One region of the Rhodococcus sp. 4CII genome, then DNA from elsewhere that is predicted to be linked to it. Evidence: riboswitches for the same ligand, from Rfam matches in the RefSeq annotation. Region 1 holds a riboswitch; each other region holds the start of a gene.
What was found. A riboswitch is a leader RNA that binds a small molecule or an ion and turns the genes downstream of it on or off. The one in region 1 is predicted to bind thiamine pyrophosphate.

Region 1 (3,200 bases):
GTAGGCGACGGCGTAGATGCCCTCGGCGCACCGGGCGGCCAGGTCGCGACCCTGATCGGACGCGCCCGCCTGGAACAGCACCGGACGCCCCTGCGGCGAGTGCGGCACGGTGAGCGGGCCGTCCACCAGGAAATGCTTGCCCCGGTGCTCGACCGGACGCACCTTCGCCGGATCCGCAAAGGCACCGTCCCGGTCGAGCACCAGCGCGTCGGGCTCCCACGAATCCCACAGTGCGAGTGCCACGTCGACGAATTCCGCAGCGCGCGAATAACGCTCGTCGTGCGGCGGCATCTCCTCGAGTGCGTGATTGCGCGCCTCGGCGTCGAACATCGACGTCACCACGTTCCAGCCGGCGCGGCCGCCACTGATGTGGTCGAGCGACGCCAGCATCCGGGCGGCGTGGAACGGGGTGTAGAACGTGGTGGACACCGTCGTCACCAGCCCAACCCGCTCGGTGGCCCGCGCCATCGCGGACAGCGCGGTGAGCGGTTCGAGGAACCACATGCCCCCGGTCGCGGGGTCGCGCACCGAATGTCCGTCGGCGAAGAACACCGCGTCGAGGCAGCCCCGCTCCGCGGTCTGCGCCAGTTCCTCGTAATAGGTGATGTCGCAGAGTCGCTCCACCTGCGAGGCGGGGTGCCGCCACGCCGCGCCGTGGTGGCCGCAACTGTAGAGGAAGGCGTTGAAGTGCAGTTGCCTCGTGTCGCTCATGTCAGTCCTTGACCAGTCCACCGTCGACGACGAGGTTCTGGCCGGTCACCGCACGCGACCACGGGGACGCGAAGAACAGCACCGCGTCGGCGAACTCGTCCGGGGTGGTGACCCGCTGCAGCGGCGTGCTCGCCGCGATGAGGTCGAACACCTCGTCGGGAGTAGCGGCACTCGCGTCGGTGGTGCGGAGCAGCCCGCCCGAGACCATGTTGACGGTGATGCCGTCCGGTCCGAGGTCGGCGGCGAGGGTGCGGGTCAGTGACAGCGCCGCGGCCTTGGCGGCCGTGTAGTCGTGGTACGGGACGACGGGGTTCTGGAACAGGTTGGTCCCGATGTTCACGATCCGGCCGAACCCGAGCGAACGCATGCCCGGCAGCGCGGCCTGCGTGGTGTGCAGGGTCGCCTTCACACTGCCACGCAACTGCGCGTCGAACGCATCCCACGTGATGACGTCCGCCTTGTCGCGTGCGTCGCCGTTGAAGGAGAAGTCGGCGAGCGCGTTGTTGATCACCGTGGTCACCGGTGAGCCGAAGTGCGCCTCGGCTGCGGCGAACAGCGCGGCGACCTGTCCGGCATCCGTGACGTCGGCCCGGAGCGCGACCGCACGGTCTGCGCCCAGGGAAGCCGCGAGATCCTCGGCCGCCTCCCGGCTGTTCCGGTAGTTCACGATCACCCGCGCGTTCTGCGCCGCGAACGACCGCACGACGGCGGCGCCGAGGCCCCGTCCACCACCGGTCACCAGGACGATCTGCTTGTCGAGCTGCATGCTGCCACCTTCCGTTCGGTCGGCGACGAGATATTCGAAGCGGCGAATACGGCCGTCTCCGCGACATCCCTTCGCCGGCATTACCCAGTTCAGGTTCGACGGGTGTGTTCTCAGCCGCCCGGCTCTCGCCGAGCAGCACCCCGTGTCACTGGCGAACAGTGTAAGCCCAGTCACCGTTCCGGCCATTATGGTTGTGCACAACCTAGTTGTGTGCAACCATTAGGTGGTGACCGACAACCTCGCCCTCGACCGCCAGGTGTGCTTCGCGTTGTACTCGGCATCGCGGGCCATGACGGCGAGATACCGGTCGATGCTCGACTCGCTGGGAGTGACCTACCCGCAGTACCTCGTGCTGCTGGTGCTCTGGGAACAGGACGGCCGCGGAGTGCGCGAGATCTGCGACGCCCTGGACCTCGACACCGGCACTCTGTCGCCACTCCTCAAGCGGCTCGACGCCCTGGGCCTGGTCGAACGCCGGCGCTCGTCGGCCGACGAGCGCCGCGTCGGGATCTACCTCACCGAGAAGGGTGCGGGTCTCCGCGCCGCCGCGGAGAGCATCCCCGCACAGCTCGCTCACTCGACGGGAATGGACGTCGACGAACTCGTCGCCCTCCGCGACACCCTGTCGAGGCTCACCGAATCGCTCCACAGTTTCCCCACCCCTACAGGAGAGAAGTAACCATGAAGATCGTGTACACCGCCGAAGCCCTTGCCACCGGAGAAGGCCGCAACGGCCGCGCGCGCACGTCGGACGGCCGGCTCGACCTGAACCTGGCCATCCCCACCGAGATGGGTGGGTCCGGCGACGGCACCAACCCCGAGCAGCTGTTCGCCGCCGGATACGCGGCGTGCTTCCACTCCGCACTCCAGTTGGTTGCCCGTCAGGAGAAGGCGAACGTCGTCGACTCGGCCGTCGGCGCCCGTGTCGGCATCGGCTCCACGGACGGCGGCGGATTCGGGCTCGCCGTCACCCTCGAGGTCTCGCTTCCCCACGTGCCGCGGGCACAAGCGCTCGAGCTGACCGAGAAGGCGCACCAGGTGTGCCCGTATTCCAACGCCACCCGCGGCAACATCGACGTCACCCTCGAGGTCACCGAAGACTGACACCTGCGCGGGCGTCGGGTCACCCGAACTTGTACTCGACGCCCGTCAGGTTCTCCGACAGGGACCACAGCGCCCCGGCGGTCTGCTCGTCCCGCGACTTCTTGTTGGAGCCCACCACTTTCGGGTGGCCGCGCTGCTCGAACAGTCCGTCCGGCCCGATGTAACTTCCGCCGATCACGTCGGGAGCGGTCGCGGCGTACAGCATCGGCAGCGCCCCCATCTCCGCGGACTGCGCGAAGATCCGGTTACCGACCGCCATCAGTTTGTCCTGCACGGACTCGGTGTGCGCCTGCAGATTTGTCGAGGCGTACCCGGGATGCGCGGCGACCGCCTTGACTCGTGATTTCGCGGCGGCGAGCCTGCGCTGCAATTCGTACGTGAACAGCAGATTCGCGAGCTTCGACTGTCCGTACGCGCTCCAGCGGTTGTACTTGCGGTGTTCCCAGTTGAGGTCGTCGAGGTGGATCGTTCCCGCCTGATGCGCCGCACTCGACATCGTGGCGACCCGATCGGTGATCTTGCCGAGCAGCAGCCCGGTCAACGCGAAGTGCCCGAGATGGTTCGTGCCGATCTGCATTTCGAATCCGTCGGCGGTCCTGCGCTGCGGCACCGCCATCAC
Region 2 (3,200 bases), 890 kb from region 1:
ACCTGCCAGGCGACGAGCAGCAGTGCCAGGACCACGACCGCGGGCACCGTCCGTCGCAGCAGCGAGGACGTGCCCGGGGCCGGAGTGCCGAGACTGGTGTCAGGGCTGAGCGAGGTACTCATTGGTGAAATACGTCGACCAGTCGGGTTCCGTGGTCAGCGGTGCCCCGTCGGGGCCGGTGAGCAGGCCGTGCTGGAACAGGAAACCGGAGTATCCCGCCCACTTCTCGGCCGTCTGGGTTCCGACCTTGCCGGCACTGTCCTTCATGTATTCGGACGACAACATCTGCTGGCTCTCCTTGACGAGGGGTTCGTCCGGAAACGCGCCGGGGTTGGCGTCGATCAGGATCTGCGCCGCCTGATCCGGCTGGTCGGCGGCGAACTGGTAGCCGCGCTGCAGGGCCTGGACGAACTTGCGGGCCTGCTCGGGATGGTCGGCCATCCACTGTTCGTTGCCCTCGATGATCAGCGCGTACGCGTCGGGGAAGCCGTAGTCGGTGTAGTGGAAGTAGCGCATCGGCGTGCCCTGGTGCTCGGCCTCGATTCCTTCCCAGCCGAAGAACGACACGGTGAAGTCGGCGGTGCCGGAGTAGACGGCCTCGTACGCCGACGTGCCCAGCGTGACGGTGGTGAATTCGCCCTTGCCGCCGTCGTTCCGGATGATCTGCTTCAGCGTCTCCTCGCCGTCCGGGTCCGCGAAACCGGCGTAGATCTTGCCGTCAAGATCCCGGGGGCGGGTGATGTCGGCGCGATCCGCCTTCACCGCGATGCCCGTCGCCCAGTGTTGCAGTGGGGCCAGGACCGACGTGGTCTGCGCGCCCGCGGCCTTCGAGAACGTCGCGGAACTCTGGAAGCTCACCCCGAACTCCGCGTTTCCGGCATCGACCAGGGTGTCGGGGGAGGTGTCGTTGTACGGCAGTATCTGCACGTCGAGTCCGGCGTCCGCGAAATAGCCCTGCTGCTGCGCGACGAACAGACCGGTGTGGTTGGTGTTCGGGGTCCAGTCGAGTGCGAACCGGATGGTGTCGTCCGACTGCGAGTCACCCGCGCAGCCGGTGAGCATCGACAGGGCGGAGACCAGGATGACGGCTGCGGTCGCAGCGCGCTTGGTGCGAGAGAAGAGTGTCACGACGCCGGCCATTCCTGCTCGTTGAGTGCGGTGTCCCAGAACATGAGTTCGTAGCGGCTGGCGATCACGAACGCCTCCACCATCTCCTCACGCTGGGCATCGGTCGCGGCCTCGGCGGCGGCGTCCACCAGTTCGCGGGCCCGGGCGACGGCGGCGTGGAACTCCTCCGCGTCGTACGTGGTCACCCACTGCGCATAGGGGTGCGACGGGTCGGCGGAGAGCACGTCACGGGCGCTCGCCGCGAGCCGGCGTCCCACGTCCGCGTAGATCCAGAAGCAGGGCAGCACCGCGGCCGCGGCCACGGCGTACGGTTCCGTGGCCGCCACGGCGGTCAGGTACGAGATGTATCCGAGGCAGGCCTGCGAATGCTGAGGCTCCGCGTCCGACGCGGGGAGCCGTCCGCTGGTCAGCAGATTCTGGTGCAGGGTTGCCTCGACGGTGGCGGCCTCGGCTGCCGAACCCGCCCAGAAGCCGGCCTCGACGGGACCGGGCGCGTGCGCGGCCACCAGCGACAGCGCCTTCGCGTAGCCGGTCAGGTACAGGAAATCCTGCTCGATGTACGTGCGGAACACGTCCAGCGGCAGCGTGCCGTCACCGAGGCGGCGCAGAAACTCGAGTTCGTCGATCGCTTCGCGCAGCACCTTCGTCCGGTCCCACAAGTGGTCCGTGAATCGGGCGTGCTGGCCGGCGCCGGCAGCATCTTGGACAGAGCTATTCACAACGTTGACATCCCTTCGTCAGCATTACCTGAGCAGGTTCCCGGGTGTGTTCTCAGCCCCGCCCGTGCGGAGCACCCCGTGTCAGAACAAGCCGACCCTAGCACCGCCCGTGCCCGCGAAGGAAAGGCCCTGCCTGCTCATCGTTGGTAGTTTGGCCTGAGATTCCCGGTACGCGCTGCGTGAGGAGATTCGTCCGTGGATGTCGAGAAGTCCGGCGACACGCTCGTCGTCCGTGCCCGGGACGGCGAGGTGCGCGGCTACCCCGAGGGCGACGTCTACGCATGGAAGGGCATCCCGTTCGCCGCGGCCCCCGTCGGCGACCTGCGGTTCCGCGCGCCGGTCCCGCCCGCGCCGTGGGAGGGTGTGCGCGACTGCGCCGACTTCGGCCCGATGGCGCCGCAGGGGCACGGCACCGCCGTCCCGATCGACGCCGGACTCGAGATGGACGAGGACTGCCTGTCGGTGAACGTGTGGGCGCCGCGACCGGACGGCACCCCGCGGCCGGTGATGGTGTGGATCCACGGCGGCGCGTACTGCCTGGGAACCGCGGCGCAGGGCATCTACAACGGGCGCGTCCTGTCCACCCTCGGCGACGTCGTGCTGGTCTCCTTCAACTACCGGGTGGGAGCGCTCGGGTTCCTCGACCTGTCGTCGTTCTCGACCGCCGGGCGGGTGTTCGAGACCAACTGCGGGCTGCGCGACCAGGTCGCGGCCCTCGAGTGGGTGCGCGAGAACATCGGGTCGTTCGGCGGCGACCCGGACGAGGTGACGGTGTTCGGGGAGTCGTCCGGGGCCGGGTCGATCACCACCCTGATGACGTGTCCGAGCGCGGAGGGGCTGTTCCACCGCGCGATCGCCCAGAGCCCACCCGCGACGTCCGTCTACGGTGGTGAGCGGGCCGCCACCGTCGGGAAGCAGTTCCTCGACATCCTCGACGTGGCGCCGGGGCAGATCGACACGCTGCTGCGGCTGCCGTACCGCACGATCATCGAGGCCAGCGACACCCTCGTCAACGAGGTCCCCGTCAAGATCCCCGGCACGCTGGCGATGGCGCCGGTGGTGGATCGCGACTTCCTGCCGCGCTACCCGGTGGCCGCGTTCCAGAAGGGCTTCTCCCACCGCATCCCGCTCATCATCGGTTCCAACAAGGACGAGTCGTCGATCTTCAAGTTCATGAAATCGCCTCTGCTGCCGGTCACGTCGGATTCGGTGCAGGAGATGCTGCGGGCGATCGCGACCGATCACCCGGAACTGCCCGCGGCCCGCCTCGCCGACATCCTGTCGGCGTACCCGGACCGCGGGAAACCGAAGGGCGCACTCGCGATGTCCCGCGACGCCGCGTTCCGGATGCCC
Region 3 (3,200 bases), 270 kb from region 1:
ATGTCGAGCCTGCGCAGCAGGTCCAGCACGCCGGTGCCGCCCACGGCGTCCACGCGGCGCATCGCGACCGTGGTCAGCTCGGTGCCGGACGCCACGAGGGCCTCCTCGAGCACGGTGAGGTTGGCGGCGCCGCCGGTGCCCATGATCAATCGGGAACCGAACGTCCGTCCCGCGATGGTGAGGCCCTTCTGCAGGCCGACAGTCGCGTCAGCCACCCTGCACCGCCGTGAGGATCTCGATCTCCCAGCCCCGGACCACCAGTTCGTCCCACCGGGCGCGCGGGAACACCGCGCCGTTCACCGCCACTGCGATGCCTTTGGACGGCAGGTTCAGCGCCTCCAGCAGCCCGGCGACGGTCAGTGGTTCCGTGAACTCGTGGTCCTCACCGTTGACGCTGATGCCGATCGGCACCACTACTTGCTGCTCACTCATCTCTTACCTCGCTACCTTTTCGAAACGTTCGGGGTCGGCGGCTTTCGCCTCGACCAGTGCCGAGCCCTCCAACAGTGCCACCGTCGCGTCGGCGGTCACCGGAGTGAGCAGGATGCCGTTGCGGCCGTGCCCCGTCGCCACCACCACACGATCGGACACCCGGCCGATCAGAGGCAAATTGTCCGGGGTCATCGGGCGCAGACCCGCCGAGGCCTCGCGCAGTTCGTACTCGCCGATCGCCGGCATCAGCGCCTCGGCGTCCGCGATCAGGTCGCGGACACCCGCCACCGTGACCTGCGTGTCGTTGCCCGATTCGTACTGGGTGGCTCCGACGACGATGCCGTCGGCGCGCGGCACCAGATACGCGGGCCGGCCGTGGACGCTGCCACGGATGGTGCGTCCCGGCGCAGGGGTCACCCCGGGACGGGCACGCAACCGCAAAATCTCACCCTTCACCGGCCGGACCGGAAGTCCCGGCCACAGGGCCGGCGACGCGATGCCGGCGGTGACCACGATCTGGTCCGTCTCGAGCCGGTCGATGCTCTGCACGGCCTCACCGATCAGCTCCGCTCCCGCGTCCACGGCGCAGCGCCGCAACGCCTGCAGCAGCAGCCGGTTGTCGACAGCCAGTTCGTCGACGGCCAAGAGCCCCAACCGGACTCCGCGGCCCAGCATCGGTTCGAGTGCCCGGACCTCGGCGCGGTTCAGGATCTGCAGATCCCGCCCCTGCGCACCCACCCATTCCGCGATGGTCCGCAGGTCCTCGGCGTCCGCACCGTCCAGAGCGACGGTGAGCGAACTCTCCGACGTGAACAGGTCGACCCCGGCCCCGGCCTCGAGTTCCTTCCCGAATTCGGGCCACCGATCTAGCGATGCGCTCCCCAGTTCGAGGACGCTCTCCTCACCTGGCCAGCCCTCGGACAACGGGGCGAGCATTCCGCCCGCCACCCAGGACGCCCCCGAACCGATCGACGGGTCGTACAGCCGCACCGACCAGCCGTTGCGGGCTGCGCGCCACGCAATGGACAGGCCGATCACTCCGCCTCCGACGACGGACACCGATCTCGCCATTGACTCCACCTCACTTCCTGCGCCGGCATGATCCGGGTCAGGTATGACGGTCGGGCTCGGCGTGAGCCCCTCTCAGCCCCACGTTCCCCGGGACTCCCGTGTTGCACTTTCACCGTAGAGGCTACCGTCATGCCGTGACCACCACGCACCACAGCAACCTCACGGACCGTCGGCGCCGCCTCGGAGCGGCGCGCTTGTACCTGTGCACCGACGCCAGGCGCGAGAAGGGCGACCTGGCGCAGTTCGCCGAAGCCGCGCTGTCCGGTGGCGTCGACATCATCCAGCTCCGGGACAAGGGCTCGGCCGGCGAGAAAAAGTTCGGCACGATGGACGCCCGGGACGAACTCGCGGCGCTGTCGGTGCTCGCGGCCGCGGCCAGGCGGCACGGCGCGCTGCTCGCGGTGAACGACCGCGCCGACATGGCGCTGGCGGCCGGGGCGGACGTGCTGCACCTCGGTCAGGGTGACCTGCCCGTTCCGTACGCGCGGACCGTCGTCGGGTCCGACGTGCTGATCGGCCGCTCCACCCACAGCCGCGCGCAGGCCAGCCTCGCGGCCATCGAGGACGGCGTCGACTACTTCTGCACCGGGCCGGTGTGGGCCACACCCACCAAACCCGGCCGGACCGCGTCGGGCATCGATCTCGTGCGTTCGACCGCAGACTCCGCGACCAACCGCCCGTGGTTCGCGATCGGCGGCATCGACGAGGCCCGCGTACCGGAGATCCTCGCCGCCGGGGCGACCCGCATCGTGGTCGTACGCGCGATCACCGAGGCCCGCGACCCGCAGGCCGCCGCGCGCTCGCTGTCGGCCCTCCTGCAGCAGAACGCCTAGTTACGGCTGATCCAGCCAGCCCAGCACAGTCGCCGGCGTCAGGACGACGACGGTGGCCGGCAACTGTTCGACCAGCTCGGGGTCGGTGGCGACGACCGCCGTGACCGTGCCCAGCGTGGTGCCGTGGCCGACCGGTTCGGCGAGCAGGCCGACCGTGTCCGCCGACTCGAGCACTTCGATGCGCGGCAGCCACCCGTACATGCCGTCGGGCAGGCGCACCGTGCGGGGCAGCGCCTTCGACAGCTGCGGCAACGCACCGCGCTCTCCCAGCACGTCGTACCTCGCGAACAGCAGTCGCACCTCGGTGGTCCGCAGTCGCGGCCATCCCGCTTCGAATCCGGGGTGCAGGGGCAGGCCGGCGACGTCTGCCTCCCGTACCCAGCGCAGTTCGGTGCTCTCCCCGTTCGGGACCGTCGGCAGCGGGCGCTCGGCGTCGGCGATCACGGTGGTGTAACTCCAGCCGCTCGCCGCCTCCATGGTGACGACCTCGGTGCGGACGCGGATGGCCGCGCTGTCGATGCCTGCTTCCTCGTGCGCCTCACGAACCGCGGCGTGGGTGGTGGTCTCGTGACTGTCCCGGGCGCCGCCGGGCAACGCCCACGTCCCACCCTGGTGGCTCCACGCAGCCCGGTGCTGCAGCAGCACGGCCGGCGTCTCGTCCGGCAGCGGCGCCCGCAGCAACAACCCGGCCGCACCGTGCTTGCCCCAATGACGACTGCCGTCCGGCCCGGTTGCCCAGCCGTCACCGTCACCACGCATCGACTACCCCTGTCCGACCTGATGGGTCACCCTGCAGTTCTCTCACACTAACGGTTTCTCCCGGAACTGCCCGTCGGCAGCCGGGAACCGACTGCTGCTTATATG
Region 4 (3,200 bases), 280 kb from region 1:
CAGCATGCCCGTCTTCGCTGCCCCGACCCCGATGTCGTCGACGACGCACCGCACCTGCGCGGCCACCGTCTCCGGCGGAATCTCGTGGAAACCGCTGACGCCCACCGAGTTCTGCACCGTCACCGCAGCGACCGCGACGCACGCGTGGACGCCGCACAGGGCCATCGTCCGCGAGTCCGCCTGGATTCCGGCGCCACCACCGGAATCGGTGCCGGCGATGGTGAGGACGCGGACGGGGGTCTGGCCGTCGGGGGTCAGGGGCAGCAGCTTCACGACAGGGACCTTACCGATTCTCGGAGGTGACGGATTCGACGGGCAGATACACGCGTCCACCTGCGTCGACGAACTCGCTCGACTTCTCGGCCATGCCCGCCTCGATGGCCTCGATCGTATCGAGCCCGTGTTGCTGCGCGTACTCGCGCACATCGGCGGAGATCCGCATCGAGCAGAATTTCGGACCGCACATCGAACAGAAATGCGCGCTCTTCGCCGGCTCCGCGGGCAGGGTTTCGTCGTGGAACTCGCGCGCGGTGTCCGGATCGAGGGACAGCGCGAACTGGTCGTGCCAGCGGAACTCGAACCGGGCCTTGGACAGCGCGTCGTCCCGCTCCTGGGCGCGCGGATGCTGCTTCGCCAGGTCCGCGGCGTGGGCCGCGATCTTGTACGTGATGACGCCGATCTTGACGTCGTCGCGGTTCGGCAGTCCCAGGTGCTCCTTCGGGGTGACGTAACAGAGCATTGCGGTGCCGGCCTGCGCGATCATCGCCGCGCCGATCGCGGACGTGATGTGGTCGTACGCCGGCGCGATGTCGGTGGCGAGCGGTCCGAGCGTGTAGAACGGCGCCTCCTCGCACAGTTCTTCCTCGAGCCGCACGTTCTCGACGATCTTGTGCATCGGCACGTGTCCGGGTCCTTCGATCATCACCTGCACGCCATGTGATTTCGCGATCTTCGTCAGTTCGCCGAGAGTGCGGAGTTCGGCGAACTGAGCGTCGTCGTTGGCGTCGGCGATGGAACCGGGGCGCAGTCCGTCGCCGAGGGAGAACGTGACGTCGTAGCGGTGCAGGATCTCACACAATTCGTCGAAATGGGTGTACAGGAACGATTCCCGATGATGGGCCAGGCACCAGGCCGCCATGATCGAGCCACCGCGCGAGACGATGCCGGTCACGCGTTTCGCGGTGAGCGGGATGTAGCGGAGCAGGACTCCGGCGTGGACCGTCATGTAGTCGACACCCTGCTCGCACTGCTCGATCACGGTGTCGCGGTACATCTCCCACGTGAGCGCGGTGGGGTCTCCGTTCACCTTCTCGAGCGCCTGATAGATCGGCACCGTGCCGACCGGCACGGGCGAGTTGCGCAGGATCCACTCCCGGGTCTCGTGAATGTTCTTGCCGGTGGACAGGTCCATGATCGTGTCGGCGCCCCACCGGGTCGCCCACACCATCTTCTCGACCTCCTCCGCGATCGACGACGTCACCGCGCTGTTGCCGATGTTCGCGTTGATCTTGACCGCGAAGGCCTTCCCGATGACCATCGGCTCGAGTTCGGGGTGCCTGCGGTTGGCCGGGATCACGGCCCTACCCGCGGCCACCTCGGCGCGCACCGTCTCCGGTGAAACACCCTCGCGTGCAGCGCAATACCGCATTTCCGGGGTGACGGTGCCGGCTCGGGCCGCGTCGACCTGAGTGCCCTCCCGGTCGGCGATCCACGGCGCGCGCAGATGCGGCAGTCCCGCCTCCAGGTCGATGGTGGCGTCCGCGTCGGTGTACGGACCCGACGTGTCGTAGACGTCGAGGTGTTCACCGTTGGTGAGGTGCACACGGCGCACCGGCACCCGGACGTCGTCGCCCGACGGCAGGTAGTGCTTGGTGCTGCCCTCGATCGGCCCAGTGGTGACGGACGTGGCTGTAGATACAGTTTTGCTCATCGATGATGCTCCCTACGCCGGCATTACCCGGACAGGTTCGACGGTCGACGGCCCTAGCCGTCCTCTCAGCCCGCTGGTGCGAGCCCCCGTGGATGTGTAGTTGTCCCGGAGACTGTAACCGAGATCTCTGCGGGCACACATTCGGGGGAAACTTGGACAGCGCTTCCGACCATCGGTATAAAGGGTGATGAACATCACATTTCGATTACGACACATACCCCCAGGAGATAGCCATGCTGACGGACGCGCAGGTTGTGGACGTGATCGACAATGCCGATCAGAACCGGTTCGAACTCCGGCTGAGCGGTGATCTGGTCGGGATTCTCGGGTATTTCGACCTCGCGGAGACGCCGCCCGGAGCGGGGGCGGCCGCAGCCCGGCCGCCGGGTTCGAAGGGTAAGGGGCGGCAGGCGCCGGTGGTCTCGTTCATGCACACGGTGATCGTGGAGGATTTCGGTCACCGTGGGCTGGCCGCGCTCATGGTGGGCCGCTCGCTCGATCTCGCCCGGGGGTACGGATGGAAGATTCGGCCCGTGTGCACGTACGTGCAGCGCTTCGTGTCGGCGCATCCCGAATACCGCGACCTCATCGTCCCGGTGGAGCGCTGACCGTGCGCGCGCCGTGAAGCGGCAACCCGACTACAACGAAACGGTTCCGGGACCGGCGATTCGGCTGATGACGACGTCATCTTGCTGATTCCATGAGTGGCATGAATCACATTTCGAACGGTTCCGCGTCGCCGAGTTACGTCGCGGCCACCGACGCCCGCGTGCTCGACAACCCCGCCCACGAACGATTCGATCTGTGGCTGGGTGACGAGTTGGTCGGCATTCTCGGCTACCGGGACGGCGACGACATCCCCGGTTGCACGTCCGAACCGGGCGAGGTGGTCGCGTTCATGCATACCGTCGTCAAAGAAGATTTCGGTGGCCGCGGGCTGGCCGCGATCTTAGTGGCCGAGGCTCTGGGCTGGGCGCGCAATCGTGGCTGGAGAGTGCGTCCCATCTGCACATACGTCCAGCGCTACCTGGCATCGAATCCGGAGCATCTGGACATTCTGGCGGTCGAGTAGAACTTCTGTGAGAGCACTGCTCTTGATTTCTGCGACGTCGCTGTGAATACTGCTCTGTATAGAGAGCAGTGCTCACATTCGAAGGAGTCGTCATGACCGTGTCGGATAGGATCGGAAATCGGACCTCCGGAGTGTTGTTTGCGCTCACCGGTGTCCTGTTCGTCGTCTACCCCGCGGTGCGCCCCTATGCCCCGAACG

Region 2: another riboswitch for thiamine pyrophosphate. It lies ahead of H0B43_RS28625 (TenA family protein); the one in region 1 lies ahead of H0B43_RS24495 (3-oxoacyl-ACP reductase).
Region 3: another riboswitch for thiamine pyrophosphate. It lies ahead of thiO (glycine oxidase ThiO); the one in region 1 lies ahead of H0B43_RS24495 (3-oxoacyl-ACP reductase).
Region 4: another riboswitch for thiamine pyrophosphate. It lies ahead of thiC (phosphomethylpyrimidine synthase ThiC); the one in region 1 lies ahead of H0B43_RS24495 (3-oxoacyl-ACP reductase).

Annotation. Positions count from the first base shown of each region.
Region 1 covers NZ_JACCFE010000002.1:5,136,321-5,139,520, reverse strand. The annotation lists gene H0B43_RS24500 (LLM class flavin-dependent oxidoreductase) at 1-711, opposite strand, end outside; gene H0B43_RS24495 (3-oxoacyl-ACP reductase) at 713-1,477, opposite strand; TPP riboswitch at 1,527-1,630, opposite strand; gene H0B43_RS24490 (MarR family winged helix-turn-helix transcriptional regulator) at 1,704-2,156, shown strand; gene H0B43_RS24485 (organic hydroperoxide resistance protein) at 2,159-2,581, shown strand; gene H0B43_RS24480 (oxidoreductase) at 2,601-3,200, opposite strand, start outside.
Region 2 covers NZ_JACCFE010000002.1:6,022,528-6,025,727, forward strand. The annotation lists gene H0B43_RS28615 (ABC transporter permease) at 1-122, opposite strand, end outside; gene H0B43_RS28620 (ABC transporter substrate-binding protein) at 100-1,140, opposite strand; gene H0B43_RS28625 (TenA family protein) at 1,125-1,847, opposite strand; TPP riboswitch at 1,841-1,936, opposite strand; gene H0B43_RS28630 (carboxylesterase/lipase family protein) at 2,043-3,200, shown strand, end outside.
Region 3 covers NZ_JACCFE010000002.1:5,403,400-5,406,599, reverse strand. The annotation lists gene H0B43_RS25700 (thiazole synthase) at 1-215, opposite strand, end outside; gene thiS (sulfur carrier protein ThiS) at 208-432, opposite strand; gene thiO (glycine oxidase ThiO) at 436-1,503, opposite strand; TPP riboswitch at 1,501-1,613, opposite strand; gene thiE (thiamine phosphate synthase) at 1,638-2,336, shown strand; gene H0B43_RS25680 (NUDIX hydrolase) at 2,337-3,095, opposite strand.
Region 4 covers NZ_JACCFE010000002.1:5,412,112-5,415,311, forward strand. The annotation lists gene thiD (bifunctional hydroxymethylpyrimidine kinase/phosphomethylpyrimidine kinase) at 1-273, opposite strand, end outside; gene thiC (phosphomethylpyrimidine synthase ThiC) at 284-1,930, opposite strand; TPP riboswitch at 1,923-2,030, opposite strand; gene H0B43_RS25735 (GNAT family N-acetyltransferase) at 2,164-2,538, shown strand; gene H0B43_RS25740 (GNAT family N-acetyltransferase) at 2,640-3,002, shown strand; gene H0B43_RS25745 (hypothetical protein) at 3,095-3,200, shown strand, end outside.